2 regions of the Klebsiella sp. A52 genome follow, and region 2 is predicted to be linked to the other one. Evidence: predicted binding sites of a transcription regulator. Region 2 holds the regulator's gene; the other holds the start of a gene.
The links. The regulator CRP, encoded in region 2, controls carbon source genes, mostly activating them, when cyclic AMP is high. The targets are predictions, from matches to a motif close to ATGTGANNNNNNTCACAT.

Region 1: bhsA (multiple stress resistance protein BhsA) is a predicted target of CRP. The motif match lies at 2,838-2,855, and genes of this name have one in related genera.

What each region holds. Positions count from the first base shown of each region.
Region 1 is NZ_CP074437.1:4,403,248-4,409,632, forward strand. It holds gene mfd (transcription-repair coupling factor) at 1-1,150, shown strand, start outside; gene ldtC (L,D-transpeptidase LdtC) at 1,316-2,275, shown strand; gene bhsA (multiple stress resistance protein BhsA) at 2,505-2,762, opposite strand; gene KGA69_RS20855 (hypothetical protein) at 2,896-3,015, shown strand; gene KGA69_RS20860 (TetR/AcrR family transcriptional regulator) at 3,012-3,647, shown strand; gene KGA69_RS20865 (TonB-dependent siderophore receptor) at 3,873-6,062, shown strand; gene KGA69_RS20870 (glycine zipper 2TM domain-containing protein) at 6,119-6,385, opposite strand, start outside.
Region 2 is NZ_CP074437.1:1,775,377-1,781,761, reverse strand. It holds gene KGA69_RS08275 (hydrolase) at 1-53, shown strand, start outside; gene KGA69_RS08270 (YheU family protein) at 50-268, shown strand; gene KGA69_RS08265 (phosphoribulokinase) at 341-1,210, shown strand; gene KGA69_RS08260 (OsmC family protein) at 1,273-1,677, opposite strand; gene crp (cAMP-activated global transcriptional regulator CRP) at 1,982-2,614, shown strand; gene KGA69_RS08250 (YccS/YhfK family putative transporter) at 2,665-4,743, shown strand; gene argD (bifunctional acetylornithine/succinyldiaminopimelate transaminase) at 4,733-5,953, opposite strand; gene pabA (aminodeoxychorismate synthase component 2) at 6,043-6,385, opposite strand, start outside.

The sequences.
Region 1 (6,385 bases), 2.5 Mb from region 2:
GATGAGCGGAATGCGCGATCTGTCCATTATCGCCACCCCGCCAGCTCGCCGTCTGGCGGTAAAAACCTTTGTCCGCGAATATGACGCGCTGGTGGTTCGCGAGGCGATCCTGCGTGAAGTCCTGCGCGGCGGTCAGGTTTACTATCTGTATAACGATGTTGAAAATATTCAGAAAGCGGCGGATCGTCTGGCTGAACTGGTACCGGAGGCGCGAATTGCCATCGGTCACGGCCAGATGCGCGAACGCGAACTGGAACGGGTGATGAATGATTTCCATCACCAGCGTTTTAACGTGCTGGTCTGTACGACAATCATTGAAACCGGCATCGATATCCCAACCGCCAATACCATCATCATTGAGCGCGCCGATCACTTCGGCCTTGCCCAGCTACACCAGCTGCGCGGCCGCGTGGGTCGTTCGCACCATCAGGCCTACGCCTGGCTGCTCACCCCACATCCAAAAGCGATGACTACAGACGCGCAGAAACGCCTGGAAGCTATCGCTTCGCTGGAAGACCTCGGCGCCGGTTTTGCCCTCGCGACCCACGATCTTGAAATTCGCGGCGCCGGCGAACTGCTGGGAGAAGGTCAGAGCGGACAGATGGAAACCATTGGCTTCTCGCTGTATATGGAACTGCTGGAGAACGCCGTCGATGCCCTGAAAGAGGGTCGCGAGCCGTCGCTGGAAGATCTCACCAGCCAGCAGACGGAAGTGGAGCTGCGCATGCCGGCGCTGCTGCCGGATGACTTTATTCCCGACGTTAACACCCGTCTGTCGTTCTATAAGCGTATCGCCAGCACCAAAAACGAACACGATCTCGATGAGATCAAAGTCGAGCTGATCGATCGCTTTGGTACATTGCCGGATGCGGCGCGTAATTTGCTGGATATCACGCGCCTACGCCAGCAGGCGCAAAAGCTGGGGATCCGCAAGCTGGAGTGCAATGAAAAAGGCGGCGTGATCGAGTTTAACGAGAAAAATAACGTTAATCCGGTCTGGCTTATCGGCCTATTGCAGAAGCAGCCGCAGCATTACCGGCTGGATGGGCCGACAAGGCTCAAATTCTTCCAGGAGCTTGATGAGCGTAAAACGCGCATGGACTGGGTACGCCAGTTTATGCGTCAGCTGGAAGAAAACGCTACCGCTTGAGAACGAAGAGATGCGGTTGTCAAAACCGCATCTCTTTACCTGTCACTGTTAGCAAACTTTACAAACATTTTGCAATCCACCTGGATTTCCCAACACTCTCCCGCGCCATAATTGACATTGATTATCTTATAAAAATAACCGTTTGTTTATTGTGGAATTATGGTAATGATAAATATCTCGCGTGTTTCAACCTGGCTGACGGCATTCGCTCTCGCGGCGACGCTGGCCCTTCCCGCCCGCGCCAATACCTGGCCGTTACCGCCGAGCGGTAGCCGTCTGGTCGGGCAGAATCAGTTTCATGTAGTGCAGGATAACGGCGGGTCGCTGGAAGCGATTGCCAAAAAATACAACGTTGGTTTTCTCGCGCTGCTGCAGGCTAATCCCGGTGTCGATCCTTATGTGCCGCGCGCCGGGAGCGTGCTGACCATCCCGCTGCAGACACTGCTGCCTGACGCCCCCCGTGAAGGTCTGGTGCTCAATATCGCCGAGCTGCGTCTGTACTATTACCCACCGGGACAGAATAGCGTGACCGTTTACCCGATCGGTATCGGCCAGCTTGGCGGCGATACCCTGACTCCGACGATGGTCACTACCGTTTCAGATAAGCGCGCCAACCCGACCTGGACGCCAACCGCCAACATTCGCGCGCGTTATAAAGCGATGGGGATCGATTTGCCGGCAGTGGTTCCGGCCGGGCCGAATAACCCGATGGGACATCACGCGATTCGTCTTGCGGCCTACGGCGGCGTCTATCTACTGCACGGCACCAACGCCGATTTTGGCATCGGGATGCGCGTCAGTTCAGGCTGTATCCGCCTGCGCGATGCTGATATAAAGTCTCTGTATAACAAAATCACGCCGGGCACCAGGGTGAATATCATCAACGAACCTATCAAAGTTTCGGTAGAGCCAAACGGTACCCGTCTGGTGGAAGTCCACCAGCCGCTCTCCGAACATATCAATGACGATCCGCAAACGCTGCCAATCGTCCTGAACGCCAGCATGAAGAACTTTAAGCAGGCGCCGCAGACCAATCAGCAGGTAATGGAAAGCGCAATGGCGCTGCGTTCCGGAATGCCGGTCGATGTGACCCACCACCAGCTTTCCGCCGAGCAAGCCTTGTAATACATTTGCGAATTGCAGAAAGTAAAAACCCGCCAGGCACGGCGGGTTTTTTTGTGGCAATCGCCAGCTTCGCTGACGAGGTTTCGCGGGGCGCGGTCCCATGAAGGGGTGTGGACCGCGTCGCGAGAGTGGCATAACAAAGGGAACTACGTTTACTGCTTACTACACGCGTTCTGCTGAAGGGGGTCAGGAACGCGTTTTGTCAGTGGCATGACAGGGGTTACAACATTTATTTATAGATAACTGCGGTACCGTGCAGGGTATTAGGACCGGTTACCGAAGTAATGCGGTAAGAGGTCGCCCCCATTTCGTCGGCTTTCTGCGCCAGCTGATCTTCGAGCGAACCCAGATTGGTGCCGGCGGATGCGGAAACGGTACCGATTTTATGTTGGCCTGCTGGGGTGGATTGCACCTCAACAGCGGCGAAACTTGCAAATGAGAGTGAGCTCAGTACGGCAGCAAGTGCCAGTTTTTGGACGTTTTTCATGATTATTATACCTATGCAGATGATTTTTATAGTAGGGTCGTAAGAATTAACTTAACGATCGATAGGTAAATGATAATGTGATCCATGTCACAGGTCAACTCATTTTTATAACGATCATTTAACTATTTATAAAATGCTTAATTTTCATACATATATGAATTATTTATTTTTGGACTTCTGCCGCTGGCGGCATGACACGTTTATTTTTATAATGGCCGTTCAACAACCCAACATAGGTACAACGGCATCATGACAACTGACGTTCAAAGTTGCGCAAAAAAAAGCCGTGGCCGACCTAAAGTGTTCGACAGGGACGCGGCGCTGGACAAGGCCATGACACTTTTCTGGCAGCACGGCTATGAAGCAACTTCGCTTGCCGATCTCGTCGAAGCGACCGGCGCGAAAGCCCCGACGCTGTACGCCGAGTTCGTGAACAAAGAAGGCTTATTCCGCGCGGTGCTGGATCGCTACATCTCCCGCTTTGCCGCGAAACATGAAGCCCTGCTATTCGATGACCAAAAAACCGTCGATCAGGCGCTGCGCGACTATTTCACCGCTGTCGCTACCTGCTTTACCAGCAAAGATACCCCGGCAGGCTGTTTTATGATTAACACCTCCGCGGCGCTGGCCGCCTCTTCAACCGATATCGCCAACACTATTAAGTCGCGGCACGCGGTGCAGGAACAAACGTTGACGCAATTTTTACAGCAGCGCCAGCAGCGCGGCGAACTCCCTGCGCAGGGCAATGTCTTGCAGTTGGCGCAGTTTTTAAACTGCGTGCTGCAAGGAATGTCAATCAGCGCGCGCGAAGGCGCTGATTTCGCCACGCTGAAACAAATTAGCGACACTACGCTGCGCCTGTGGCCGCAAATCCTGCAACCTTAATCCCCTACCGGCGGCCCTCGCTCGCCGGTTTTTTCCCCTTCTGCTAAATACCCTTACTTTTCTCAATATTTTCATTATGTTGATTTGTTGTAAATGATATTGATAACGATAATCAATATGTGCAAAATTCGCATTTGTCTTTCTATATGTTTCACGCTGTAACAGCCGCGCCTGTGGCTGAAAAAAATAACAACAGTAATGACTAACTCATATCAAGGAATGCGAATGAACAAGCGCCTCTGGCTGCTCAATCCCCTGCTGCTGGCCACCGCCCTGCCTGCCTTTGCCGCGCAGGCCGCCGATGAAGACGATATCATCGTCAGCGCCAACCGTAACCACCGTACCGTCGCCGAGATGGCGCAAACCACCTGGGTGATTGAAGGCCAGGAAATTGAGCAACAGGTTCAGGGTGGTAAAGAGTTTAAAGACGTCCTCGCGCAGTTGATCCCCGGAATAGATGTCAGCAGCCAGGGGCGTACCAACTACGGCATGAACATGCGCGGACGCGCCATCGTGGTACTGATCGACGGCGTGCGCCTCAATTCATCGCGCACCGATAGCCGCCAGCTTGATGCCATCGATCCGTTTAACATCGAACATATTGAAGTTATATCCGGCGCCACATCGTTATACGGCGGCGGCAGTACCGGCGGTCTGATTAATATCGTCACGAAAAAGGGCCAGCAGGAACGCCAGGTGGATCTGGAGTTGGGTGGTAAAACCGGCTTTGCCAATAGCAACGATCATGATGAACGGGTGGCGGCGGCCGTCAGCGGCGGTACCGATCATGCTTCCGGCCGTCTATCAGTGGCGTATCAACGCTTCGGCGGCTGGTATGACGCCAACAATGACGCGCTGATCCTCGATAATACGCAAACCGGCTTACAACATTCGGACCGACTCGACGTGATGGGCACCGGAACCATAGAAATCGATGACCAGCGCCAGCTCCAGCTGGTCACGCAGTACTATAAAAGCCAGGGCGATGATTATGGTCTGAATCTGGGCAAAGATATGTCGGCGGTGCTTGGTGAAAGTAAAGCCTGGACCTCTGACGGGCTTAACTCTGACCGCGTGCCCGGCACCGAGCGTCATTTGATCAGCCTGCAATATTCCGACGCCGACTTCTTCGGCCAGAATCTGGTCAGCCAGATTTACTACCGCGATGAGTCGCTGACCTTCTACCCCTTCCCGGCCTTGAGCAAAGGTAAAATCAGCAGTTTTTCCGCCTCACAGCAGGATACCGATCAGTACGGCGCTAAGATCACCTTCAACAGCCAGCCGCTAACGGGATGGGATCTGACCTGGGGCGTTGACGCCGACCATGAAACCTTTAATTCCAACCAGATGTTCTTCGATCTGGATAAGGCGATGGCTTCCGGCGGCCTGAATAATCAGTCTGCCTATACCACCGGCCGTTATCCTGGCTACAGCATCACCAATCTTGCGCCGTTCCTGCAAAGCAGTTACGACCTGAACGACATCTTCACCCTTAGCGGCGGCGTGCGTTATCAGTGGACGGAAAACCGGGTCGATGATTTTGTCGGCTACGCGCAGCAGCAGGATGTCGCTAAAGGCAAATACCGGTCGGCTGACGCCATTCCTGGCGGCAAGACCGATTATGATAACTTCCTCTTTAATGCCGGGATCGTCGCCCACATTACCGAACGCCAGCAGACCTGGTTTAACTTCTCTCAGGGCGTCGAACTGCCGGATCCGGGAAAATATTATGGTATCGGCAGCTACGGCGCGGCGGTTAACGGCCATCTGCCGCTGATCTCGAGCGTTAACGTCGGCGACTCGCCGCTGCAGGGGATCAAAGTTAACTCCTGGGAGCTGGGCTGGCGCTACACCGGCGACAACCTGCGCACGCAGCTTGCCGCTTATTACTCGACATCAGACAAAACCATCGTAGTTAACCGCAGCGACATGACCATTGATGTGCAATCGGATAAACGTCGCATTTACGGCGTGGAAGGCGCGGTGGACTACTTCGTGCCTGATAGCGACTGGAGTCTGGGCGCTAACTTCAACGTGCTGAAATCGCAAGTTAAAACCGATGGCAGTTGGCAGAAGTGGGACGTCACCCTGGCCTCGCCGTCGAAAGCCACCGCCTGGGTCGGCTGGGCGCCTGACCCGTGGTCGCTGCGTGTGCAGAGCCAGCAGGTATTTGATTTAAGCGACGCCAGTGGCAATAAGCTTGATGGGTACAACACCGTCGATTTTATCGGTAGCTATTTGCTGCCGGTGGGTAAACTGACCTTTAGCATCGAAAACTTGCTGAACGAAGATTACGTCACCATCTGGGGACAGCGTGCGCCGCTGTTGTATAGCCCAACCTATGGCAGCGCCGGGCTGTACGAATATAAAGGACGCGGCCGGACCTTCGGCCTGAACTACGCGTTAACGTTCTGATAAAAAAAGCCCCTCAGCCTGAGTGATTGAGGGGCTAATCGCTTAAAACTGCTATTTTACGCTTTGTTATTCAGAATCAGCTGACCGTTGCTATCGAGGGGTATTTGCGCCCCCGGTTGATGGTCCATGCGAATCTTGCCCTGCTGGTCGCCGATTTTATAGGTGACGTCATAACCAAGCATTTTTTCCGACTTGTCGTAGACCGTCTTACAGCGCTGCTGGGTGGTGGTATAGGTGTCGTTTTCCTGCATCGAGCCCTGAATTTGGTTACCAGCATAGCCGCCGCCCAGCGCGCCGACGACGGTTGCCACGCTACGACCGCG
Region 2 (6,385 bases):
TGGAGCAACGTATTCCGGATTGGTTAACCCGCTGGCTGGGAGGACAAGCATGATTATTCCCTGGCAGGATCTCGATCCCGAAACGCTGGATAATCTGATTGAAAGCTTTGTGTTGCGCGAAGGCACCGATTATGGTGAACATGAACGTTCGCTTGCCGATAAAGTCGCCGATGTAAAACAGCAGCTTAAAACCGGGGAGGCCGTGCTGGTGTGGTCAGAACTGCACGAGACGGTCAACATCATGCCCCGCAAGATGTTTAACGGCTAAGCGCCATGCCCCTCTAACCGCGAGTGCCTGGCGCGATACGGCGACACACCATCACTTAATCAGGGAGTTGTTATGTCTGCCAAACATCCAGTGATCGCAGTCACGGGCTCCAGCGGCGCGGGCACCACCACCACCAGCCTCGCGTTTCGCAAAATTTTCTCGCAACTGAACCTGCATGCCGCGGAGGTCGAAGGGGATAGCTTCCATCGCTATACTCGCCCGGAAATGGACATGGCGATCCGCAAGGCGCGCGATCAGGGCAAACACATCAGCTACTTTGGCCCGGAAGCCAACGACTTCAGCCTGCTTGAACGCACCTTTTTAGAGTACGGCGAATTCGGCAAGGGCCAGTCGCGCAAATATCTCCATACCTACGATGAAGCGGTTCCCTGGAATCAGGTTCCCGGCACCTTTACCCCATGGCAACCGCTGCCTGAACCGACCGACGTGTTGTTTTATGAAGGGCTGCACGGCGGCGTGGTGACGCCGCAGCATGACGTGGCGAAACATGTCGACCTGCTGGTCGGCGTGGTGCCGATCGTCAACCTTGAATGGATCCAGAAGCTCATTCGCGATACCAGCGAACGCGGCCATTCGCGCGAAGCGGTGATGGACTCGGTGGTGCGTTCGATGGAAGACTATATCAATTTCATCACCCCGCAGTTCTCACGCACCCATATCAACTTCCAGCGTGTGCCGACGGTCGATACCTCGAATCCGTTTGCCGCCAAAGGCATTCCATCGCTCGACGAAAGCTTCGTGGTGATTCACTTTCGCAATTTGCAGGGGATTGATTACCCCTGGCTGTTGGCGATGCTACAGGGGTCGTTTATCTCGCATATGAACACCCTGGTGGTGCCAGGCGGTAAGATGGGGCTGGCGATGGAGCTCATTATGGCGCCGCTGGTCGAGCGCTTGATGGAAGGCAAAACCATTAGTTAAGGGCAAAATAAAACCCCGGTCGCCGTGCTGCCGGGGTTAGCGTCCCGCTACATCAATTCGTCTCAGGCTTCGATCACTTCGTAAGAGTGGGTGATGTTAACGGCCTTTTCCAGCATCAGCGCCACCGAACAATACTTCTCCGCGGATAAATCCACCGCACGGGACACCGCCGCATCCTTCAGCTCTTTACCGGTGACGATAAAGTGCAGATTGATATGGGTGAACAGGCGCGGCGCCTCTTCACGGCGTTCAGAGGTCAGCTTCACTTCGCAGTTGGTGACGTTTTGACGCCCTTTTTGCAGGATAGACACCACGTCAATTGCGCTACAGCCGCCCGCCGCCATCAGCACCATTTCCATCGGGCTGGGCGCTTTGTCCCCGGAGTTGCCATCCATTAAAATCTGGTGGCCGGAGGCCGACTCACCGATGAAGGTTAGACCTTCCACCCATTTCACACGCGCTTGCATAAAATTTAACTCCGCTGTTGCAATTTTCCTGACAGATTACGCGCACATAACAAATCTCGCAACGGAAGGCGACCTGGGTCATGCTGAAGCGAGACACCAGGAGACATGCGGTGAAAGCTATGCTAAAACAGTCTGGATGCTACAGTAATACATTGATGTACCGCATGTATGCTGAGGAGTTCACATTACAGGCTGCATAAATTGAGCAGCCAGCTTCCCAGGCATAGGGAAAAATACGATTGCATGCCCGGATGCCGTGTAGTGTCGGCGTCCGGAGATAGCTTATAACAGAGGATAACCGCGCATGGTGCTTGGCAAACCGCAAACAGACCCTACCCTTGAATGGTTCTTGTCTCATTGCCACATTCATAAGTACCCATCAAAGAGCACGCTGATTCACCAGGGTGAGAAAGCGGAAACGCTTTACTACATCGTAAAAGGCTCCGTGGCTGTACTCATCAAGGATGAAGAAGGTAAAGAGATGATCCTCTCTTACCTCAACCAGGGCGATTTCATCGGTGAATTAGGCCTGTTTGAAGAAGGTCAGGAACGTAGTGCCTGGGTACGTGCGAAAACCGCATGTGAAGTGGCCGAGATCTCTTACAAAAAATTCCGTCAGTTAATCCAGGTGAACCCGGACATCCTGATGCGCCTCTCTTCGCAGATGGCGCGTCGTCTGCAGGTCACTTCCGAGAAAGTCGGTAACCTTGCTTTCCTCGACGTGACGGGCCGTATCGCTCAGACCTTACTGAATCTGGCGAAACAGCCTGATGCCATGACCCACCCGGACGGGATGCAGATCAAAATCACCCGCCAGGAAATTGGCCAGATCGTCGGCTGTTCTCGTGAGACGGTTGGCCGTATTCTGAAGATGCTGGAAGATCAAAATCTGATCTCCGCACACGGTAAAACTATCGTCGTCTACGGTACCCGTTAAGTCGCTAAACGGCGTATTGCTCCGCGCAGTACGCCGTTTTTGTTTCTCCCATGTGGCGCAGGCTGATTTACCACCCGGAAGTCAACTACGCACTGCGGCAAACGCTGGTGCTGTGTCTACCTGTGGCCATCGGGCTTCTGCTCGGCCATCTGCAGCAAGGGTTGCTGTTCTCGTTAGTTCCCGCCTGTTGCAATATCGCCGGTCTCGACACCCCGCATAAACGCTTTTTCAAACGCCTGATCGTTGGCGGCTGCCTGTTTGCCGGCAGCAGCCTGATTGTGCAATTGCTTCTGGCGCGGGACATCCCGTTGCCGCTTATCCTCAGCGCGCTGGCGCTGATTCTCGGCGTGACGGCGGAAATCAGTTCGCTGCACGCTCGCCTGTTGCCGGCATCGCTTATCGCCGCCATTTTTACCTTAAGCCTGGCCGGCAATATGCCCATCTGGGAGCCGCTGCTTATCTATGCGCTGGGAACCTTGTGGTACGGACTCTTTAACTGGTTCTGGTTTTGGCTCTGGCGGGAGCAGCCGCTGCGCGAGTCGTTAAGCCTGCTTTACCGCGAACTGGCTAATTATTGCGAGGCCAAATATAGCCTCCTGACGCAGCACACTGACCCGACGACCTCCCTGCCGCCGCTGCTTACCCGCCAGCAGAAGGTGGTCGATTTAATTACCCAATGCTACCAGCAGATGCATATGTTAGCCGCCAACCAGCGTAGCGATCATAAGCGCCTGCTGCGCGCGTTCCAGGTTGGGCTGGATCTGCAGGAACATATTTCAGTGAGCCTGCACCAGCCGGAAGAGGTACAAAAACTGGTGGAGCGCAGCCATGCGGAAGCGGTTATCCGCTGGAACGCGCAGACCGTCGCCGCGCGTCTGCGGGTGCTGGCGGATGATATTCTCTACCACCGCTACCCGCGTCGCTTCCAGATGGATAAGCAAATCGGCGCGCTGGAAAAAATCGCTTATCAGCATCCCGATAACCCGGTAGGCCAGTTCTGCGCCTGGCACTTCAGTCGTATCGCCCGCGTGCTGCGCACCCAGCGCCCGCTGTACGCACGTAACCTGATGGCGGATAAAGAACGGCGCCTACCGCTACTACCGGCGCTGAAGAACTACCTGTCATTGAAATCCCCGGCGCTGCGCAACGCCGCGCGCATCAGCGTAATGTTGAGCATCGCCAGCCTGATGGGCAGCGCCCTACATCTGCCGAAGCCGTACTGGATCCTGATGACCGTGCTGTTCGTGACGCAAAACGGTTACGGCGCCACCCGCGTGCGGATTGTCCACCGGGCGGCAGGCACCCTGGCGGGCCTGGTGATCGCCTGGCTGACCCTACATTTCCACGTACCGGAGAGCTACACGTTAAGCGGTATGTTGTTCATCACGCTGCTGAGCTATCTCATCATCCGTAAACACTACGGCTGGGCGATGGTGGGCTTTACCGTCACCGCGGTATATACCCTGCAGTTGCTAACGCTTAACGGCGAGCAGTTCATCGTCGCCCGCTTTATCGATACCATCATTGGCTGTCTGATCGCCTTTGGCGGGATGGTCTGGCTATGGCCGCAATGGCAGAGCGGCCTGCTACGTAAAAACGCCCACGATGCCCTGGAGGCCGATCAGGAGGCTATTCGGCTGATCCTTAGCGCCGATCCGCAGGCCCCGGCGTTGGCCTACCAGCGTATGCGCGTCAACCAGGCGCACAACGCCCTGTATAACTCGCTTAACCAGGCGATGCAGGAACCGGGCTTTAACTCGCACTATCTGGAAGATATGAAGCTGTGGGTAACCCATAGCCAGTTTATCGTTGAGCATATCAACGCCATGACCACGCTGGCGCGCGAGCATACGATGCTAACGCCTGACCTGGCGCAGCGGTATCTGGAATCGTGTGAAATTGCCCTGCAGCGCTGTCAGCAGCGTCTGGATTCAGACGGGCCGGGCAGCGCGGGCGATGTGAATATTATGGAATCCCAGGACGGGGAAGTGTTGCGTGGGCCGCTCAGCACCCTTGAGCAGCATTTGCAGCGGATCCTCGGCCATCTGAACACCATGCACACCATTTCGTCGGTGGCATGGCGTCAGCGTCCGCATCACGGCATCTGGCTACGCACGACTAAGCGCTAAGTACGTTTTTAACCGCCTGCGCGAAGCGCGCCATCCCTTCGGCGATATCGCTATCATCAATCACCAGCGACGGCACAAAGCGCATTACGTCCGGCCCGGCGTTTAACACCATCACCCCGGCCTCCGCCGCGGCATAGAGGAAATCGCGCGCGCGTCCGTGATGCTGCGGCTTAAGCGCGGCGCCGATTAACAGTCCCATGCCGCGGATGTCGCTGAACAGATCAAACTGCGCATCGATCTGCTGCAGGTGTTCGACAAACAGCGCCCGTTTGGCATTGACGCCCGCCAGCACCTGCGGCGTGTTAATCAGGTTGAAAGCCGCGGTCGCCACCGCACAGGCCAGCGGATTGCCGCCGTAGGTGGAGCCATGGGAACCGGCATGGAAGGCGCTGGCGATTTCATTGGTGGTTAACATCGCGCTAATCGGGAAACCGCCGCCGAGCGCTTTCGCGCTGGTCAGGATGTCCGGCGTCACGCCGTAATGCATATAGGCGAACAATGAACCGGTACGGCCCATACCGCACTGCACTTCATCAAATACCAGCAGCGCCTGATGCTGGTCGCACAGATCGCGCAGCCCCTGCAGGAACGCTGGCGTCGCCGCCATCACCCCGCCCTCGCCCTGAATCGGCTCAACCACCACCGCGCAGGTATGGTCATCGATCACCGCTTTCACCGCCTCGAGATCGTTAAATGGAACATGCACGATATCTGCCGGTTTCGGCCCGAAACCGTCAGAGTATTTCGGCTGACCGCCGACCGAGACGGTGAACAGCGACCGTCCGTGGAAAGCATTATGGAAAGCGATGATTTTGGTTTTGTACGGACTATGGCGAGTGATCGCGTAATGACGCGCCAGCTTGAACGCCGTTTCGTTGGCTTCCGTTCCGGAGTTCATAAACACCACGCGCTCGGCAAAAGTGGCATCTACCAGCTGGCGCCCCAGGCGCAGCGCCGGCTCGTTGGTAAAAACGTTGCTGGTGTGCCACAGGGTCTCGCCCTGCTCACGCAGCGCCGCCACCAGCGCCGGGTGGCAGTGGCCCAGCGCGGTCACCGCAATCCCGCCGGCAAAATCAACGTACTCTTTGCCCTGCTGATCCCAAACGCGGCTGCCTTTCCCCTTCACCGGAATAAACTCCGCCGGTGCATAAATCGGCAGAATGACTTCATCGAATGTGGCGCGGGTGATTGCCGGTTGCTCTGTTGCCATGTGATGCCCATCCTTCTGTGTAACGTGCAATGATTGCGAAGTTTTAATCACAAAATATGCATAATAAATCACCTCATGGCAACTACAAATCAGCGTTTAAGGAAGTTTTCCAGCAACTGGTGTCCCTGTTCGCTAAGAATGCTCTCCGGGTGGAACTGCACGCCTTCGAGATCCCACTGGCGATGGCGGATACCCATGATTTCACCGCTGGCGCTGCGGGCGGTAACGATAAAATCCGCGGGAAGGGTCGGCGGGTCGATAACTAATGAATGGTAGCGCGTAACGGTAAGCGGGTTGTTTAGTCCCTGAAAAACGCCCTCGCCGTTGTGCTCAATCAGCGACGTTTTACCATGCATGACCTGCGCGGCGCGTACGATGGTGGCGCCAAAGACCTGGGCGATGGCCTGATGACCCAGACACACGCCGAGCAGC